Linked DNA regions of Bosea sp. 685. Each later gene encodes a partner of the first gene's protein in a complex. Links are inferred from orthologs where the notes say so. Each region holds a gene or a part of one and is shown in the gene's direction. Other genes may lie near its edges. The genes, in order: dnaN and RMR04_RS13220.

Region 1 (12,293 bases):
CAGCCCAGGCGCAAGCGGCGCGCCAGGCCGTGCGCGATCCCGGCGACAACCTGGCGCTCGGCCGAATCTGCCGCCTCGCCTTCGCAAAACGCCCGCTGGAGGCCAAGGGCTATCTGGAAAGCGTCGGCTTTCACCTCGTCGGGCTGCCGGAGGTCTATGCGCCGAAGTCGCTGGGCAGCGAACGGGCGGTCGTCGCGCTCATGGACGAGGTCGCCGACGAGATCGCGAAGCGCGGGCTGGAGGTGACGCTGCGCGAGCGCAAGGCGAGTCACTCATTTGCATCGACCTATGACGAGGACGAATTCAAGTTCAATCCCTATGGGATCGTGAGGCTTCGGGCCTAGTTTCGGACTGAGCCCGCCCTCGCCTCAGGCCGCCTGCTTCAGCCCGACCTCGAAGGGCGACAGCGCGACCGCCCCAGTTCGCACCGTGACCAGCGTATTGGCCGGCAGGGCCTGCCAGCAATCGCGCGCGGCATCGACCGGTTCTGAGGCGATGATGACGCTGTCGCCGCGGTCGCAGAGATAGAGCGTCGGCGGCTTGGGGTCGGAGGACCAACGCACGGCATGGACGCTGTCGCCATCGGCAAGCGCCGCGGCGCAGCGCAAGGGCTCGCGAATGCCGGCCTGCTGCATCAAGGCGAGCGCTTCGCCCAGCGCCCAGGCCAACGCCTCGCCGGGAGAGAAACCCTCGGCCATGCGGGCCAAGGTGAGCAGGAAAATCGCCTCGGAATCGGTCGTGCCGACGCGCACGCCATAGAGCGCATCCGGAATCAGGCTCTCCAGCTTGCGGCGGATCAGGCCGTAGCCGCCGATCTGGCCGTTATGCATGAAGAGGTGGTGGCCATGGGCGAAGGGGTGGCAGTTGGCCCGCGTCGTCGCGGTGCCGGTCGCGGCGCGGACATGGGCGAAGAACAGATGCGAGCGGACCTGGCGCGCGATCGAGAGCAGGTTTTCATCCGCCCAGGCGGGCCGTACCTCCCGGTAGAGCCCGGGCTCCGGCCTGTCGCCATACCAGCCGACGCCGAAACCGTCGCCATTCGTGCCGGTCTTGGTTTCCTCGGCATGGAGCGACTGATGGATCAGCGAATGGCAGGGCGCTGCAACGAGATCCTCAAGGAAAACGGGCGCGCCTGAATAGGCGAGGAAACGGCACATGATCGGTCCCGAATCGGCTGCGGCCGGGATGCCGCCAGGAGGAGATTATTCTACAGGGATGAATGCCGGCATAACAATCGACCCATGCGGGTCATTCCGCAGGCGCTGCGGCGCGCAGTGCCGCGGCGCAGATGCGGAACCGCGAGACGAAAAGGCGGCTCATCCCGACGACGGTCCCGTGCCTGCACCACATCGCGCTGTGCTGCGGCGCGCACAGGATGACGACGGGCTACTCGCCGCAGCTGAAATCGAGCTTCGCGCTCTTGGCGCTGCGGCCGATTTTGACCTCGATATCGAGCGGCGCACAGGTCGCGTTGTCGAGCAGGAAGGCCTTGTGGATGCGCCCGCTCTCGCCAAACAGGAAACCGCCATAAACGCGCCGCAGCAGGGTCTTCTCGCCGGTCTTGGCCCGCTGCCTGACCGTGATGGAGGCAAGGTCGCGGGCGATCTTGTCGGAGGATTTGGTGTTCTTCGCGCCGGTGAACACCAATGTCACCAGAACCGCGTCGGCCGGCTCGCCGGCATCGCCCTCGCCGATGACCGTGTTGTGCAGCGCCTTGTTGGCGCCGATGAGATTATCCGAGAGCTTGCCGGAGCGTTCGAGGAAGATCTGGGCCCTGATCTCGGCGATTAAGACCTGGGCGAAGACCGGGCTGGCCAGGGCCGGGACGAAGATAAGGGCCACCAGAACTGGCAGAAGCGCTCGCATCCTCGAAATCCCCTGATCGTCTCTCGTTGCGTCAGCCGGGCCTATACTGATTTGGCCCTCGGTTGCTAGGCTTTCGGTCCTCGGCTAACCAGCTAGGCACTGGTGATGATGACAACCACGCGAAAAGCGGGCGGGGAATGGCTTTGGCGGGCTTTCTGACACGAACCGGCGCGGTGCTCGCGCTATGCCTGATCTCCAGCGCGGCGCTGGCTGCAGGCGATATCGGCGGCGCGGCGATGGGAGCGGCCTGGGCGCTGCCCTTCGCCGGCATGCTGCTCTCGATTGCGCTCGGCCCCGTGCTGTTTCCGCATTTCTGGGAGCTGAACTACGGCAAGTTCGCTGCTTTCTGGTCGGTGCTGGTGCTGGCGCCGCTGGTCCTGTCGCGCGGCTTCGACCCGGCGCTGGGCGCGCTCCTGCATACGGGGCTGCTCGACTATATCCCCTTCATCATCCTGCTCTTCGCCCTGTTCACGATCGCCGGCGGTATCCTGATCATGGGCAATCTGCACGGCACGCCCGCGACCAACACGGTCCTCCTGGCGATCGGCACGCTGATGGCGAGCTTCGTCGGCACCACGGGCGCCTCGATCATCATGATCCGCCCGATCCTGCGCGCCAATGACGCGCGGCGCTTCAACGTCCATGTCGTCGTGTTCTTCATCTTCCTGGTCTCGAATATCGGCGGCTCGCTGACACCGCTCGGCGACCCCCCGCTATTCCTCGGCTTCCTGCGCGGAGTGAGCTTCTTCTGGACGACCACGCATCTGCTGCCGGAGACCGGCTTTGCCGTCATCGTGCTGCTGGCGCTGTTCTATGGGCTCGACAGCTGGTTCTACCGCAAGGAGGAGGGCCTTCCCGCGCTCAAGGACCCGACGCCGGACCGCGACATCAAGCTCTACGGCAAGGTCAACATCGCCCTGCTCGGCGGCGTCATTCTCGCCATCCTGATGTCGGCAAGCTGGAAGCCGGGCGTCGCCTTCACCGTGCACGGCATCGCGGTGGAATGGCAGAATCTGGCGCGCGACCTCATCCTGCTCGCGCTGGCGGGAGTTTCGCTGAAGCTGACGCCGGGGCCCGTGCGCGCCGGCAACGAATTCAGCTGGGGGCCGATCAAGGAGGTCGCGAAACTCTTCGCCGGCATCTTCATCTGCATCATCCCGGTTCTGGCGATGCTGCAGGCGGGCCGGAACGGAGCCTTCGCGCCGCTGGTCGCGCTGGTCAGCCATGTCGATGGCACGCCCAACAACATCGCCTATTTCTGGCTGACCGGGGCGCTGTCCTCCTTCCTCGACAACGCGCCGACCTATCTCGTCTTCTTCGAACTCGCCGGCGGCGATCCCAAGTCGCTGATGACAACGGGCGCGCTGACGCTGACGGCGATCTCGGCCGGCGCGGTCTTCATGGGCGCCAACAGCTATATCGGCAACGCGCCGAATTTCATGGTCTATGCTATCGCCAAGGACCGGAAGGTCGCGATGCCGAGCTTCTTCGGCTACATGCTCTGGTCGGGCGCGATCCTGATCCCGCTGTTCCTGGTGCAGACGCTGTTGTTCTTCAGGTGAACCGGCGATGTCGTCATGCCCGGGCTCGTCCCGAGCGTCTCTCGCCGGGGCTTCTCGGGTTCCCCGCGGCTTGCATCGAGGCTTGTGCATCGATCAACGCCACGCATGGCTGATGTCACCGTCTCTGACTTGAAGCCTGGCTGCCTGTGCTGGCAGATAGCGTTGAGACGATCACGCCGCAGGACACATTTCCATGACCGACGCAGCTGCCAGCAAGCCCTCTCTGCCGACCTATGCCGATGTCGAGGCGGCGGCGCTGCGCATCAAGGGCGTCGCCCACCATACCCCGGTTCTGACCTCGGCTACCGCCAACAGGCGTACCGACGCCAGCCTCGTCTTCAAGGCCGAGAACCTGCAGCGCATGGGCGCCTTCAAATTCCGCGGCGGCTATAATGCGATCGCCGCATTGTCGCCGGAGCAGAAGCGCGCCGGCGTCGTGACCTACTCCTCGGGCAATCATGCCCAGGCGATTGCGCTGGCGGGCAAGCTGCTCGGCGTACCGACGACGATCATCATGCCGGAGGATGCACCGGTGGCGAAGGTCGAGGCGACGCAGGCCTATGGCGGCGAGGTCGTGCGCTATGACCGCTACAGCCAGGACCGCCTCGCGATCGGCGGCCGGCTCGCGGCCGAGCGCGGCCTGACCGTGATCCCGCCCTACGACCACCCTCATGTCATCGCCGGGCAGGGCACGGCGACCAAGGAGCTGATCGAGGATGCCGGCCCCCTCGACATCCTGCTGGTCTGCCTCGGCGGCGGCGGCCTGCTGGCGGGGGCGGCCTTGGCTGCCAAGGCGCTGAATCCGGGCTGCCGCGTCTTTGGCGTCGAGCCCGAGGCCGGCAATGACGGCCAGCAATCCTTCCGCTCCGGCAAGATCGTCAAGATCGCGGTGCCCAAGACGATCGCCGACGGGGCGCAGACCTCGTTCCTGGGCGATCTCACCTTCCCGATCATCCAGGCCCTGGTCGAGGACATCGTCACCGTCAGCGACGCCGCGCTGATCGACGCGATGCGCTTCTTCGCCGAGCGGATGAAGCTCGTGGTCGAGCCGACCGGATGCCTGGCTGCCGCCGCCGCCTTCACCGGCGCGGTGCCTGTCGCGGGCAAGCGCGTCGGCGTGATCTTGAGCGGCGGCAACGTCGATCTGGCGAGCTTTGCCCGTTTCATCGCGCCAGCCAGCTAAAACCTGCGGTCGCGGGCCATTCCGGCGTTGACGCCGGGCGCGGCAGCGACTATACGCCTGCCTCTCGCGACGGTCCGCGCAAAGCAACGGCCGCCGCCCACGCATTTTCCATCACGGTCGCGGTCCGACCCCGCCAGGCACATAGCCTGAGGCGAACGGACGCGATGACAACGAGGACGTTTCGATGGCCAATACGACGTCGGCCAAGAAGGCCACGCGCAAGATCGCGCGTCGCACCGAGGTCAATAAGGCGCGCCGCTCGCGCATGCGCACCTTCCTGCGCAAGGTCGAGGAGGCGATCGCCTCCGGCGACAAGAGCGCCGCTGCCGACGCTCTGAAGGCTGCCCAGCCGGAGATCATGCGGGCTGCTCAGAAGGGCATCGTTCACAAGAATACGGCGTCCCGCAAGGTCTCGCGCCTGGCGCATCGGGTTGGCGCTCTCGCCTCCTGATTTTCGCCATTCCGCAGAGCGGATTTTCGACTGAAAAACCCGGCCGCGAGGCCGGGTTTTTTCGTTGGCTGCAAACCTGCTGTGACCCGGCTGCTACAGCGCGCGAATGATTGATTCGGAGCGCGTGTCAGCAAGATTCTGCAATCTTTCCACGGCTTTGCGGGGTTGACTCCCGGAGCGCTCTGAGGGCGCAAAATCGGCCTCTCCGGCGGTTTTGACCGCGCAGCGAAAGCGCTTATTTTTCATGAGTTTAGCGGGCAAAGGATTTGACCCTCGGGATTCCCCCGGACTCACCTCGGGTGGATCGCACATTTGGAAAAAAAGATTCGCCCCCGGCGGCATGGGGCATCCGTAAAGAAAATCTTAAGTTCCACAACCAATTGCGCGGTGAATGCCGGTAGGTCAGGGTACCCCTTTCGGGCCTCGACTCTCGGAAGCCGGCTGAAGGGGATGTTGATCCCTTTCGAGAGCGCCCTGTAAGGTCATTTCATCGCCGGGCGGACAGCAATGGCCACCGGGGATTTTCATAAGAAATGAGGGTGTTTGGCTCGCGACCCAGGGGGGTTGGAGGATGCGGCTCTTTGTCTTGTCAGATTGAGATGAAGTGCGGCTTCGTCCCGCGGCGGGCTTTCCAGGCGTAATCGACAGGAGCGAAGGCAGGCCCCCCTGCGAGCGCGCAGCGTTCGCGGAAAGCCTGTTCTATCGACCGGACAGTAGCGCCGGCGAGGCTGCCGCATTGCGGCGGTTCTCGCTCAAGCGCGCCAATTTTTTAAAAGAAACGGGGCAACACACATGTTTGAACGGCAGGAGACAGTGGCAGCGATCGAGGCAGTGGCGGCGCCGCTTCCCTTGATTGCAGCCACGATCACGGAGACGATCGCCCCCCTGCAGGGTTCGCTCGGGGAGGCCTGGGACCGCGTTCGCCGCCGCTTGCGTGCGGAGCTTGGCGAGGACGTGTTCTCGAGCTGGTTCGCCCGCGTCGAGATCGGCGGGCTCGTCGACAGCGTCGCCTATCTGACCGTGCCGACCCGTTTTCTGAAGAGCTGGCTCGAGGCGCATTACGCCGAGCGTCTTCAGGTCAATTGCCAGGCCGAACTCGGCGCCGTGAATGGCGTCATCCTGTCCGTCCGCCAGGTGTCGCGTGACAGCGCCCCGGCTCCGGTGCGGGAGATGGCCGCCGCGCGTCCGCGCTCTGCGGTGGCTACGCCCGTGGCGGCTTCCGCTGAGGTCCGTCATGGTGAGGCAGCGACGCCATGCGAGCGCGACATCGTCGACGCTTGCGGCACGGTGCTCGACCGGCGCCTGACCTTCGAGAACTTCATCGTCGGCAAGTCGAACCAGCTCGCTTTCGCGGCTGCCGAGCGTATCGCTGCGGCTCCTGCCGGATCGACGCCCTACAACCCGCTCTACATTCATGCCGGCGTCGGCTTGGGCAAGACGCATCTGCTGCAGGCGATCGCTCAGGAGGCGCGCCGCCAGGGCAAGCGCGTCGCTTATTTCACCGCCGACCGCTTCATGTACGGCTTCGTCGCCGCGCTGAAGTCGCAGACCGCGCTCGCCTTCAAGGAGAAGCTGCGCGGCATCGACCTGCTCGTGGTCGATGATGTGCAGTTCATCCAGGGCAAGTCGATCCAGCAGGAGTTCGGCCATACGATCAATGCGCTGATCGACGCCGGCAAGCAGATCGTCGTGGCCGGTGACAGGCTCGCCAATGATCTCGAGGCCCTGGACGAGCGCATTCGCTCGCGTCTGGGCGGTGGGCTCGTGGTCGAGGTCGGCGATCTCGACGAGACGCTGCGCGGCAAGATTCTTGGCGGTCGGTTGGCGGCGCTGCATGCCGCCCATCCGAATTTCCACGTCAATCCCGATGTCGTCGCCTATGTCGCTTGCGTCGTCGCCACCAATGGCCGCGATCTCGACGGCGCCGCCAACCGCTTGCTCGCCCATGCCACGCTGTCTGGCCAGGCGGTCACCCTGGAGACGGCCGAGGCCGCGATCCGCGATCTGGTGCGGACCCGCGAGCCGCGCCGCGTCAAGATCGAGGACATCCAGAAGCTGGTCGCAACGCGCTACAATGTCAGCCGGGCCGATATCCTTTCGGAGCGGCGGACGGCGGCGGTGGTGAAGCCGCGCCAGATCGCGATGTATCTCTCCAAGGCGCTGACCCCGCGCTCCCTGCCCGAGATCGGCCGCCGGTTCGGCGGGCGCGATCACACCACGGTGCTGCATGCGGTGCGCAAGATCGAGAAGGCGATCACCGAGGATCGCTTGCTCCATGACGAGGTCGATCTCTTGAAGCGCATGCTGCAGGAGTGAGCAGCAGGAGTGAGCGACGGGCATTGAAGCCCCTCCGCCCGCTTTGATTGTGATTGCCGGCGCGCCTGCCCTTGCGCCGGTGGCGCGCCTCCGGCAATGTCGCGGGCCATTCCGCCGCCCGCGCCTCCTTGGCCCGGGCGCAATCACGCCAGAAGACTAAGAGATATGAAGGTCACGGTCGAACGTTCCACGCTGCTGAAGTCGCTGGGCCACGTGCATCGCGTGGTGGAGCGCCGCAACACGATCCCGATCCTGTCGAACCTGCTGCTCAGTGGAGCGGAGGCCGGCCTGAGGCTCAAGGCGACCGACCTCGATATCGAGGTCGTGGAAACGATCGCCGCCGATGTCGCCGAGCCCGGCGCGACGACCGTCCCGGCCCATACGCTGTACGATATCGTCCGCAAGCTGCCCGACGGCGCGCAGGTCTCGCTTGAGACGACTGGCGAGACCGGGCTGACCCTGCGCTCGGGCCGCTCGCGCTTTCAGCTCCAGACCTTGCCGGAAAGCGACTTCCCCGACATCACGGCCGGCGAGATGGCGCATCGCTTCGTGCTCCCGGCGGGCGAGTTCAAGCGCCTGATCGACAAGACGCAATTCGCGATCTCGACCGAGGAGACGCGCTATTATCTGAACGGCATCTATCTCCACACGCTCGATGTCGAGGGCCGCAGCCTGCTGCGCGCGGTCGCCACCGACGGCCACCGTCTCGCCCGCGTCGACACCGCAGCGCCTGCAGGCGCTGCCGGCATGCCGGGTGTCATTATCCCGCGCAAGGCCGTCTCCGAAATCCAGAAACTGCTGGAGGACGGCGAGACCGAAGTGGCGATCGAATTGTCCGCGACCAAGATCCGCGTCGCGACCCAGGCCGTTGTACTGACCTCGAAGCTGATCGACGGCACTTTCCCCGATTATCAGCGGGTCATCCCCAGCGGCAACGACAAGCGATTGACCGTCGACAAGGGTGATTTCGCGGCCTCGGTCGACCGCGTCTCGACGATCTCCTCCGAGCGCGGCCGGGCCGTGAAGCTCTCCATGGCCGATGGCCGCATGACGCTCTCGGTCACCAATCCCGATTCCGGCTCGGCGACCGAGGAGATCGAGGTCGACTATGATGCGAGCCCGCTCGATATCGGCTTCAATGCCCGCTATCTCATGGATATCGCCGCCCAGCTCGATGGCGACACGGCCCTGCTCAAGCTGGCCGATCCCGGCTCGCCGACCGTGATCCAGGATCGCGAAGGCGCGTCTGCGCTCTATGTGCTGATGCCGATGCGCGTTTAGAGCATTGCGCGAAAAAGTGGGCACCGGTTTTTCGCTGGAGCAATGCTCTAGATCCTTGGAATCGATCACGTTTTTTGCATTCGGGCGTGACCGTCCGAATGCGACGTGATCTAGCCGGCATTCAGCGTCGTGACGGCCGTCGCGCGCCTGATCCTTCAGGATTTCCGCTCCTACGAGGCTCTTGATCTGACGATCGAGGGCCAAATCGTTGCGCTCGTCGGCGAGAATGGAGCGGGCAAGACCAATCTGCTGGAAGCACTTTCGCTGTTTGCGCCTGGGCGCGGCTTGCGCCGCGTCGACCTTGCCGACATGGCGCGCCAGGGCGGACCGAGCTCTTTTGCCGTCTCGATCGCGCTCGCCGATGACGGGCCGCGCCTGGGCATGGGGCTGAGCGAGCGCGATGGCGAGGGCAAGCGCAGCCGCCTCTCACGCATCGATGGCGTTCCGGTCGGCTCGGCGCTGGCCTTCAGCGAGCATCTGCGCCTGGTCTGGCTGACGCCGGATGTCGATGGGCTGTTCAGGGGCGCCGCCGGCGACCGCCGCCGCTTCCTCGACCGGCTGGTGCTGGCGGTCGACCCGACGCATGCGACCCGCTCGAACGCGCTGGAGCGCGCCTTGCGCTCACGCAACCGTATCCTCGAGGAGACGCCGCATCAGACGCAATGGCTCGACGCCGTCGAGCGCGAGGTCGCCGAGCTTGGCGTCGCGGTCGCCGCCGCCCGCGCCGAGACGGTGGCGCGCTTGAGCGCGATCATCGCGGAGACCCGCGATGACGCCTCGCCCTTCCCCCATGCGGAGCTGGCACTGGCGGGCGAACTCGATACTCTGGTGGCACAGCGGCCGGCGCTCGACGCCGAGGATGAGTACCGCGCCTTGCTGCGGCAGAGCCGGGCTCGCGACCGCGCCGCCGGGCGAACGCTGATCGGGCCGCAGGCCTCGGATCTCGAAGTCCGCCATGCGCCCAAGGACATCCCCGCCGAACTGGGGTCCACCGGCGAACAGAAGGCGCTTCTGATCGGCCTCGTGCTCGCTCATGCCAGGCTGGTCGCTGCGATGAGCGGCATTGCCCCGCTCGTGCTGCTGGACGAGATCGCCGCCCATCTCGATCCGCGCCGGCGGGCGGCGCTCTATGACGCCCTGCTCGCGCTCGGCTGCCAGGTCTGGATGACCGGGGCCGACCCGGCGCTGTTCTCCAGCCTGCCGGAGGGGTCTGAGCGCTTCCTGGTCAATGCCGGGCGTGTCGTCCCGCTGAGCTGAGATTGCCCTGTGGTGGGAGGCCGCGCGGACCCAGCAGGGACGGTTAACCATTTTTGACGAGAGTGAGGGCGATGCAACCGTCGCCGCCCTCCTTCACGGCTGCCGAGGCCGCTCTCGCCGCTCGCCTTCTGGCGATTCTGGAGCCGCATTTCGACGCTTCGGTGTGCTCGCTCTACAGGAAGACCTTCGGCAGCGGCGAGCTCTGGCGGCATCAAGAGACATTTGCCGACGAGGCGTTGAAATACCGCTATCTGTTCGGTCTGCGGCTCGATGCGGATTATCTCGCGGCGAAGAAGCGGATCGTCGCCCGCGCCAATGGCGGCAAGATCCACCTCGCCGATTACCCGCAGTTCTTCCTCGAGGATTTCTCCAACTTCCTCGCCGTCATCGTCTCGCTTTGGAAGCGGCGCTGGGGTCCGATCGATGACGCCCTGCGCGTCTTCTGCAGGCTGATGCTGACGGATATCTCGTTCTCGCTGGCTTGCTTCGACGAGGCGATCGAAACCGAGACGGAAGGCCGCCTGAACGCGATCGAGCACGCCTTCCGCAATGGCATCGCCGAGCGCATCTCGGCGATCGAGGCCGGCATGAGCGAGGTTGCCGGCTTCTCCGAAGCGCTGTCCGGCAAGGCCGGGGCCACGCTCCAGGCGGTCGCGGGAACCCAGCGCCGCCCCGAGCAGGTCTCGGCCTCGGTGGCGGAAATCGTTGCGGCGACCCGCGCTTTCGGGGCCTCGAGCGAGCGGATCAGGCAGGAGAGCGCGATTTCCCGCCGCGCTACCGATGAGGCCAGTGCGGAATGTCGCGGCATCACGGATAATGTCGCCACGCTGCGCCAGGCGAATGAGCGGATCGGCAGCGTCGTCGAACTCATCCGCAACCTTGCTTCGCAAACCAATCTGCTCGCCCTCAACGCCACCATCGAGGCGGCGCGCGCGGGCGAGGCCGGGCGCGGCTTCGCGGTCGTGGCCGCCGAGGTCAAATCGCTGGCGACCGCGACCAACAGCGCCACCGAGACGATCCGCCAGGGCGTCGCCGAGGTCGTCAGCGCGGGCCAGGCGATCGAGGCCGCGGTGCGCGAGCTCAGCCAGACCATGCAGGCGATGCAGGAGAGCGCCCGGATCGTCGCCGAATCCGTTGCCGAGCAGACCGGCCGGATCCACGCCATCGCCGAGCGGGCCGAGACCTCGTCCTCCGGTGTCGATGCGATCGCCAATCATGCCGCGCTCGTCGAGGGGCTCGCGGGCGAGGCGGCGGAACTGGCGCGGCAGATGGACCAGCGCGTCAAGGCGGCATCCAACCTGTCGCAGGAGCTGGAGCGTTCGATCGGCGACTTTCTCGGCGAGGTCGCGCAGGCCCGCGCCGACAAGCACCGTGCGGTCGTGCGTGAGGCTGTCTGATCGATCAGACCACGCAATGCGATGGGACCGGATGCGGCAAGGCTGTTAGCCTTGGGCACCATCACGATAAGCGGTCGCACGGATATGGATTTTTCGAGCCTTCTGATTTTCGCCGGTGTCTATTTCCTCGCCGTCGCCTCGCCGGGGCCGGGCATTGCGGCGCTGGTGGCGCGCTCGCTCGCCACCGGCTTTCGCCGCTCGCTGCCCTTCGCCGCCGGCATTGCCGCGGGTGACCTGATCTGGCTCTCGCTGACCGCGCTCGGGCTTGCCGTGCTGATGCAGAGCTTCCACGGACTGTTCGTCGCGATCAAATATGCCGGCTGCTCCTATCTGATCTATCTCGCCTTCAGGCTCTGGACGGCGCCTGCGGGAGCGTTGAAGCAAGCTCCGGCGGCGCGCGGTGAAGGGTGGCGCCTGTTCCTGGGCGGCATCGCGCTGACGATGGGCAATCCCAAAGTCATCGTCTTCTTCCTGTCGATCCTGCCGCTGGTCGTCGACCTCTCCGCTCTGACGCCGCTTGCCTTCGCCGAGATCGCCATGCTGATCACATTGATCATCGGTTCGACCCTGATCGCCTATGCCTATGCGGCCGACCGGGCACGGCGGCTGGTGGCGAGCCCGCGCGCGCTGCGCCGGATCAACCGGCTGACGGGTGGCGTCATGGCGGGGGCTGCAGCCGCCATCGCCATCCGAAGCTGAACCTCCGTGCTGCTGCTGGCGGCGGGCCTGCTCGATCTCGGCTTCGCGCTGTTCCATGCGGCGTTCTGGCGGCTTTTCGGCTGGCCGGAGCGGCTCGCGCCATCGGGCGGGCTGAACAGCGCGATCACGCAAACGCTCAATGTGATGCTGAGCTTCGTCTTCGTCGTCTATGGCGCGGCGCTGATCAGCCAGGCGGGAAATCCCGCGGCATCCTGGCTGCTGCCCGTCGCGGGCGGCCTGTTCTGGCTGCTGCGATTGGCGCTCCAGTGCCTCTGGTTCGA
Region 2 (5,788 bases), 3.6 Mb from region 1 along the record:
GCGATCGACATCGAGGACGAGCATGGCGAGCGAGCGGGCCCTGAGCGCCGATTCATCGAACATCGTGCCCATGCGGCTGTCCATGAAACGGCGGTTATGCAGGCCGGTGAGCTGATCCATCACCGCCATTTCCATGGACGACTGGACGCTGTCGCGCAGCCGCTCGGTAAAGCGCTTGCGGCGCACCTGCGTGCGTACGCGCGCCAGGAGCTCGTTGCGGTCGACCGGACGGATCAGGAAGTCATGGGCCCCGATCTCGAGGCCGCGCAGGATGCGGGTGCGGTCCTCGGCCTCGCCCAGCATCAGCACCGAGACGTTGCGGGTGCGCTCGAGCGAGCGCAGCTGACTGCAGATGCGCAGGCCGTCATAGGCCTTGAGGTCAAGGCTGACGAGAACGCTGTCGTAATCGCCCTCGGCAGCCCGCACCAGGGCCTGATGCGGATCGGTCTCGATCTCGACGACGTGGAAGGCCGAAAGCGCGCTCGACAGCCGTTCGGTCACGGTCGGCCGGTCCTCGATCACCAGGATGCGGCCGTTCAGACCGGTCTCGGAGGCTGCGGCGGCAAGCGGATCGGCGATGCCGAGCCGGCGCGAGGCGAAAGCGCGGTTGCGCAACTCGTCCGTGACGGATTTCAAGCGAACAAGGCTGCGCACGCGGGCAAACAGCGCGGTGTCGTCCAGCGGCTTGGTCAGGAAATCGTCAGCCCCGGCATCCAACCCCTTCAGGCGATCGCCGGGCTGATCGAGCGCCGTCACCATCACGACCGGGATATGGGCCGTGGTCGCGCCGTTCTTCAAGCGCCGGCAGACCTCGAAGCCGTCCATGCCCGGCATCATCACGTCGAGCAGGACGATGTCCGCCTCGCCGCGTTCGCAGATCGCCAGCGCCTCGATTCCGTTCAGCGCGGTCACGACGTCGAAATACTCCGCTGAAAGCTTCGCCTCCAGCAGCTTCACATTGGTGACGATGTCGTCGACGACGAGGACACGGGCTGACATGGTTTTGCTTTCGAAGCCTCAGGCTGGGCCAGCGTAGGCGCGGACCGTCTCCAAGAATTTTGCCACCGAGATCGGCTTGGAGAGATAAGCCTCGCAGCCTCCCTCGCGAATGCGTTCTTCGTCACCCTTCATCGCAAAAGCCGTCACCGCGATAACGGGGATGGATTTGAGGGTATCATCCTCCTTGATCCATTTGGTGACTTCGAGCCCCGAGACCTCGGGAAGCTGGATGTCCATCAAAATCAGATCGGGATGATGCGTGCGCGCGAGTTCGATCGCCTCGATGCCATCGGCAGTCTTCAGCGTGGCATAGCCATGCGCTTCAAGCAAATCATTGAAGAGCTTCATGTTGAGCTCATTGTCCTCGACGATCAAAACCGTCTTCATCATGCCGCCCTTCAAACGCGCCACTGACAGGCCATCTCGATCCTGCCATCACAAGTTGGCGGCCTCATTCAAAGATTACGTTAGCATGAGAGCCGTTGACGAAACGCAAACCTGAAGCTCGATTCGGAAGGCAGCTCCCGCCATGGCAAGATCCCCCTCCGTCGAGGATGCCGAAAACCTCGCGCTGCGCGCGCTGGGCTTCCTCGCTGCAGATCCGGCGCGCCTGGAGCCGTTTCTGGCGCAAACCGGCCTCGGCCCCTCGAATCTAAGAGCAGCGGCGCAAGAGCCCGGTTTCCTCGCCGCAGTGCTCGATCATCTCGCCGGCAGCGATTCGCTGCTGTTGGAGTTTGCCGGAAATTTAAGCTTGAATCCGGAAATCGTCGCTCAGGCCCGCGGACGGCTCGCCGGACCGCCGATGGGCGACGCCCCGTGACCGACCGGGCCGCGCAGCCTGCGCGGCGCGTGCTCTGCCGCGATTGCCTCATCGACCATGAGGAGGCAATCGCTGCGCTGCGCCGCTGCCCGGCTTGCGGCTCCCCGCGGCTGCTGCGCCATCCCGAGCGCGATGCCTTGAGCCTCGCCCATATCGACTGCGACGCCTTCTATGCGGCAATCGAGAAGCGCGACGATCCCACGCTGCTCGACAAGCCGGTGATCATCGGCGGCGGCAAGCGCGGCGTGGTCTCGACGGCCTGCTATATCGCGCGGACCTATGGCGTGCGCTCGGCGATGCCGATGTTCAAGGCCCTGGAGGCCTGCCCCGAAGCCGTGGTCGTCAAGCCGAACATGGCGAAATATGTCGCGGCCGGGCGCGAGGTCAGGCGATTAATGCAGGAGCTGACGCCGCTGGTCGAGCCGCTCTCGATCGACGAGGCCTTTCTCGACCTCGCCGGAACCGAGCGGCTGCATCACGCCAGCCCCGCCATCACGCTCGCGCGCTTCGCCAAGCGGATCGAAGGCGAAGTCGGGATCAGCATCTCCATCGGCCTGTCCTATGCCAAATTCCTGGCCAAGGTCGCCTCCGACATGGACAAGCCGCGCGGCTTCTCCGTCATCGGGCGGGCGGAGGCCGTCGCGTTTCTGGCGAGAAAGCCGGTCAGCCTCATTCCCGGTGTCGGCCAGGCGAGTGCGGCCAAGCTCGCCGAATCCGGCTTCCGCCTGATCGGCGATCTGCGCGAAGCGCCGATCGACAAGCTCTTCCGCCTGGCCGGCAAGGATGGGCCGCGACTGAAGAAGCTCGCCAACGGCATCGACGAGCGCCAGGTCACGCCCGACCGCGAGACCAAGAGCGTGTCCAGCGAAACCACGCTCGACACCGATCTTTCGCGCTTCGAGGATCTCGAGCCGGTGCTGTGGCGGCTCTGCGAGAAAACCTCGAAACGCCTCAAGGCCCAGGCACTCGCGGGCCGGACCATCACCATGAAGCTGAAGACGGCGGATTTTCACGCGATCACGCGCGCCAGTCGCCTGCCGGAGCCGACACAATTGGCGGCCAGGCTGTTCGCCGCTGGGCGCGACCTGCTCAGGCGCGAATGCAACGGCCAGCGCTACCGGCTGATCGGCATCGGCGCGAGCGATTTCAGCGCCCCCGAGGAAGCCGACCATGGCGACCTCGCCGATGTCGCGACCCCCAGGCTGAAGGCGATGGAGGGCGCGCTCGACGCGCTGCGCGCGCGCTTCGGCGATGCGTCGATCGGCAAGGGCCTCAGTCTGCGCGGTCCGCAGCGGGCCAGCGGCGCAAGCGCTACTTCGCGCAATCCTGCTTCGGAAGAAGATCCAGACGCGTGAGCGTGCCGCGCAGGGCGAAGCTGCCATAGTCGAGCTTGATCGCGCCGGTCACGCCATTCTCATAGAGCTCGAAGGAGATGGTGTAGGAGGGCGTGGTCTCGCCGGAATCGACCTTGAAATAGGAGATCGACACCGGCCAGCGCGCGAGCGTCTCGAATTCCGGCCGCTGCAGCGGTGCCTCGGAGGGCTTGGTCTCGATCCGCTTCCCGATCACCGAGAGCGTGTCATAGACCTCCTTGCCGCTATTGGCGCCGTCATAGAGGCGCACGTTCAGCGTGGTCTTGCCGGCGCGCGCGGCCTCGATCACCGCCTTCATCTGCGCGTTCGGGAACAGGGCGTCCGTCGTCTGGCGCACCGTCTCGGGCTTGGGCGCGCTGAGCTTGATCTCGTAGCCGCCACCGGATTTCTGGACCGAGCCGTCGACGATCTCGGCCGGAGCGCCGGCCGCGGAGCTTTCGGTCTTGAAGCGGTAGCTCGCCCCGTCGCCGGCCTCGAAGCTCGTCGTGCGCGCATCGATGGTGCGCGGACCGCCTTCGCTGCTGCTCACCTGCGTGACCTGGCGAAAGGAGAGTACATAGCCCTCGCAGGCATCGCCGGTGAAATCGAAGGCAATGCGACCGCGCGCCGCCTCGATGCTGGTGGCGGGTTTGTCGTCGTCGAGCACAAGATCATAGACCGCGCGATGGGGCGCCAGAACCACGCGCCCGACCGATTGAGGCTGCGCCGAGGCGCCGACGCTCGCCAGCACGGCGACCGTGCTCAGGATACCCGCCAGGGTACTCGCAAGGCCAAATCCGTTCATGCTCATGACATTTGCCGCTCTGCTAGGTGACCGAATAGGTGATCGAACGAATCTAGGTGCATTGCAGCGGTGGCGCAAACAAGGCGTAAGGCCGCCTTCGTGAACGCCGGGCCGAGCCGCCTTGCGAGCATATCGAGGCTGCTTGCGGCTTGCCCGGCCATCGGCCATGAAGGTTTTATTCCATCGAGCCGGAGCACGCCCCATGAGCGCAATCGAAGCCAAGCTTGCCGAACTCGGCATCACCCTGCCCTCTCCGGCCGCGCCGGTCGCGAATTATGTGCCCTATGTCATCACCGGCAAGCTGCTGGTGATCTCCGGCCAGCTCTGCTTTGGCCTCGATGGCAAGCTCTCCGACAGCCACAAGGGCAAGCTCGGTGCCGAGATCTTCAACGAGGCCGGCATCGAGGCGGCGCGGCTTTGCGCCATCAACGTGCTGGCGCAGGCGAAGGCCGCGCTCGGCGATCTCGACCGGATCACCCGTTGCGTGCGACTCGGGGGCTTCATCAACGCGATGCCGCATTTCGCCGGCCTGCCGGCGATCATGAACGGCGCCTCGGATTTGATGGTCGAGGCGCTCGGCGACAAGGGGCGCCATGCCCGCTCGACCATCGGCGTCGCCGAACTCCCGGCCGACGCCGCCGTCGAAGTCGAGGCGATGTTCGAGATCGCGTGATGGCGCAGCTTGCGACATCCGGACTCGGCTGGCTCGTCGCCCGACCAATCGCGCATCGTGGCCTGCATGATGCGAAGATAGGGTTGATCGAGAACAGCCTGTCCGCCGCCGAAGGCGCCATCGCTGGCGGCTTCGGCATCGAATGCGACGTCCAGCTCAGCGCAGACGGCGAGGCGATGGTGTTTCACGATTTCGTGCTCGACCGATTGACGGCCGAGACCGGCCTCGTCAACGAGCGGAGCGCGCAGGCGCTGGCCGGGATTGCCCTGAAGGGCAGCAGTGACCGCATTCCGACGCTGAACGCCTTTCTCGATGCGGTCGCGGGGCGCGTGCCGCTAGTGATCGAGGTCAAGAGCCGCTTCGACGGCGCTCTCGCTTTGGCGCAGCGCACGGCCGAGATCGTCAACCAGCGCGCCGGCCAGCCGATCGTGCTGAAATCCTTCGACCCCGTGATCGTCACGGCATTGCGCAAGCTCGCACCCGGCATTCCGCGCGGGATCGTGGCGATGAGCGACTATTCCTATCCCGACTATGATCACCTCGACGCCACCCAGAAACATGCGCTGGCCAATCTGCTGCATTTCGGCGAGAGCCGGCCGGACTTTTTGTCCTGGAAGGTTGCTGATTTGCCGAGCGCGGCTCCCTATCTCTGTCGGGAGGCGTTGGGCCTGCCGGTGATGAGCTGGACGGTGCGCAACGTTCAGGATCGCGAGCGGGCCGCATTGCATGCCGACCAGATGGTCTTCGAGGGCTTCAAACCTTGAGTGTTGACGGACGCGACGACCTCAGGGTGCGCGTCGCGACGTCTTTGAAGACCGTCCCCGCCGCCGCATGGAACGCCTGCGCCAACCCGCTCGCGTTGCGCGCCGCCATGGCCGCAACCTCCCCGGCCCCTACCTCCCAGGCTCCTGCCTGCCTGGATCTCGCCTCGGCGGTCGACGAGGACAATCCCTTCGTCTCGCATGCCTTCCTGCTCGCCCTGGAGGAGAGCGGTTGCGTCGGCAGGCGTTCCGGCTGGTCCCCGGCCTATCTGCTGGTCGAGGATGCGCAAGGCTCGCTGCTGGCGGCGGCGCCAAGTTTCCTCAAGAGCCACAGCCAGGGCGAATATGTCTTCGACCATGCCTGGGCCGATGCCTATG

What was found.
Region 2: the proteins of dnaN (region 1) and RMR04_RS13220 are in contact, whole or in part, in a solved structure (PDB 1OK7), measured with the Escherichia coli proteins. The link is inferred for Bosea sp. 685 from one-to-one orthologs.

Annotation. Positions count from the first base shown.
Region 1 is NZ_CP134779.1:6,093,211-6,105,503, reverse strand. Bases 6,623-9,601 are described here. They hold dnaN (DNA polymerase III subunit beta), read left to right. Parts: upstream 6,623-7,543; coding sequence 7,544-8,659; downstream 8,660-9,601. Other genes in these bases: recF (DNA replication/repair protein RecF), read left to right, coding at 8,789-9,601; dnaA (chromosomal replication initiator protein DnaA), read left to right, coding at 6,623-7,378. Outside these bases: RMR04_RS29715 (hypothetical protein), read left to right, coding at 1-344; RMR04_RS29710 (class II glutamine amidotransferase), read right to left, coding at 369-1,157; RMR04_RS29705 (hypothetical protein), read right to left, coding at 1,387-1,866; RMR04_RS29700 (sodium:proton antiporter), read left to right, coding at 2,004-3,428; RMR04_RS29695 (threo-3-hydroxy-L-aspartate ammonia-lyase), read left to right, coding at 3,622-4,611; rpsT (30S ribosomal protein S20), read left to right, coding at 4,796-5,062; more of dnaA, read left to right, coding at 5,855-6,622; more of recF, read left to right, coding at 9,602-9,916; RMR04_RS29670 (methyl-accepting chemotaxis protein), read left to right, coding at 9,988-11,313; RMR04_RS29665 (LysE family translocator), read left to right, coding at 11,398-12,012; RMR04_RS29660 (hypothetical protein), read left to right, coding at 12,019-12,293. UniProt on the Escherichia coli protein: Confers DNA tethering and processivity to DNA polymerases and other proteins. Acts as a clamp, forming a ring around DNA (a reaction catalyzed by the clamp-loading complex) which diffuses in an ATP-independent manner freely and bidirectionally along dsDNA.
Region 2 is NZ_CP134779.1:2,489,786-2,495,573, reverse strand. Bases 1,065-3,994 are described here. They hold RMR04_RS13220 (DNA polymerase IV), read left to right. Parts: upstream 1,065-1,815; coding sequence 1,816-3,174; downstream 3,175-3,994. Other genes in these bases: RMR04_RS13215 (cell envelope integrity EipB family protein), read right to left, coding at 3,131-3,982; RMR04_RS13225 (DUF3572 domain-containing protein), read left to right, coding at 1,529-1,819; RMR04_RS13230 (response regulator), read right to left, coding at 1,065-1,389. Also shown: RMR04_RS13235 (PleD family two-component system response regulator), read right to left, coding at 1-999; more of RMR04_RS13230, read right to left, coding at 1,018-1,064; RMR04_RS13210 (RidA family protein), read left to right, coding at 4,179-4,649; RMR04_RS13205 (glycerophosphodiester phosphodiesterase family protein), read left to right, coding at 4,649-5,413; RMR04_RS13200 (GNAT family N-acetyltransferase), read left to right, coding at 5,410-5,788. UniProt on the Escherichia coli protein: Poorly processive, error-prone DNA polymerase involved in translesion repair and untargeted mutagenesis. Copies undamaged DNA at stalled replication forks, which arise in vivo from mismatched or misaligned primer ends.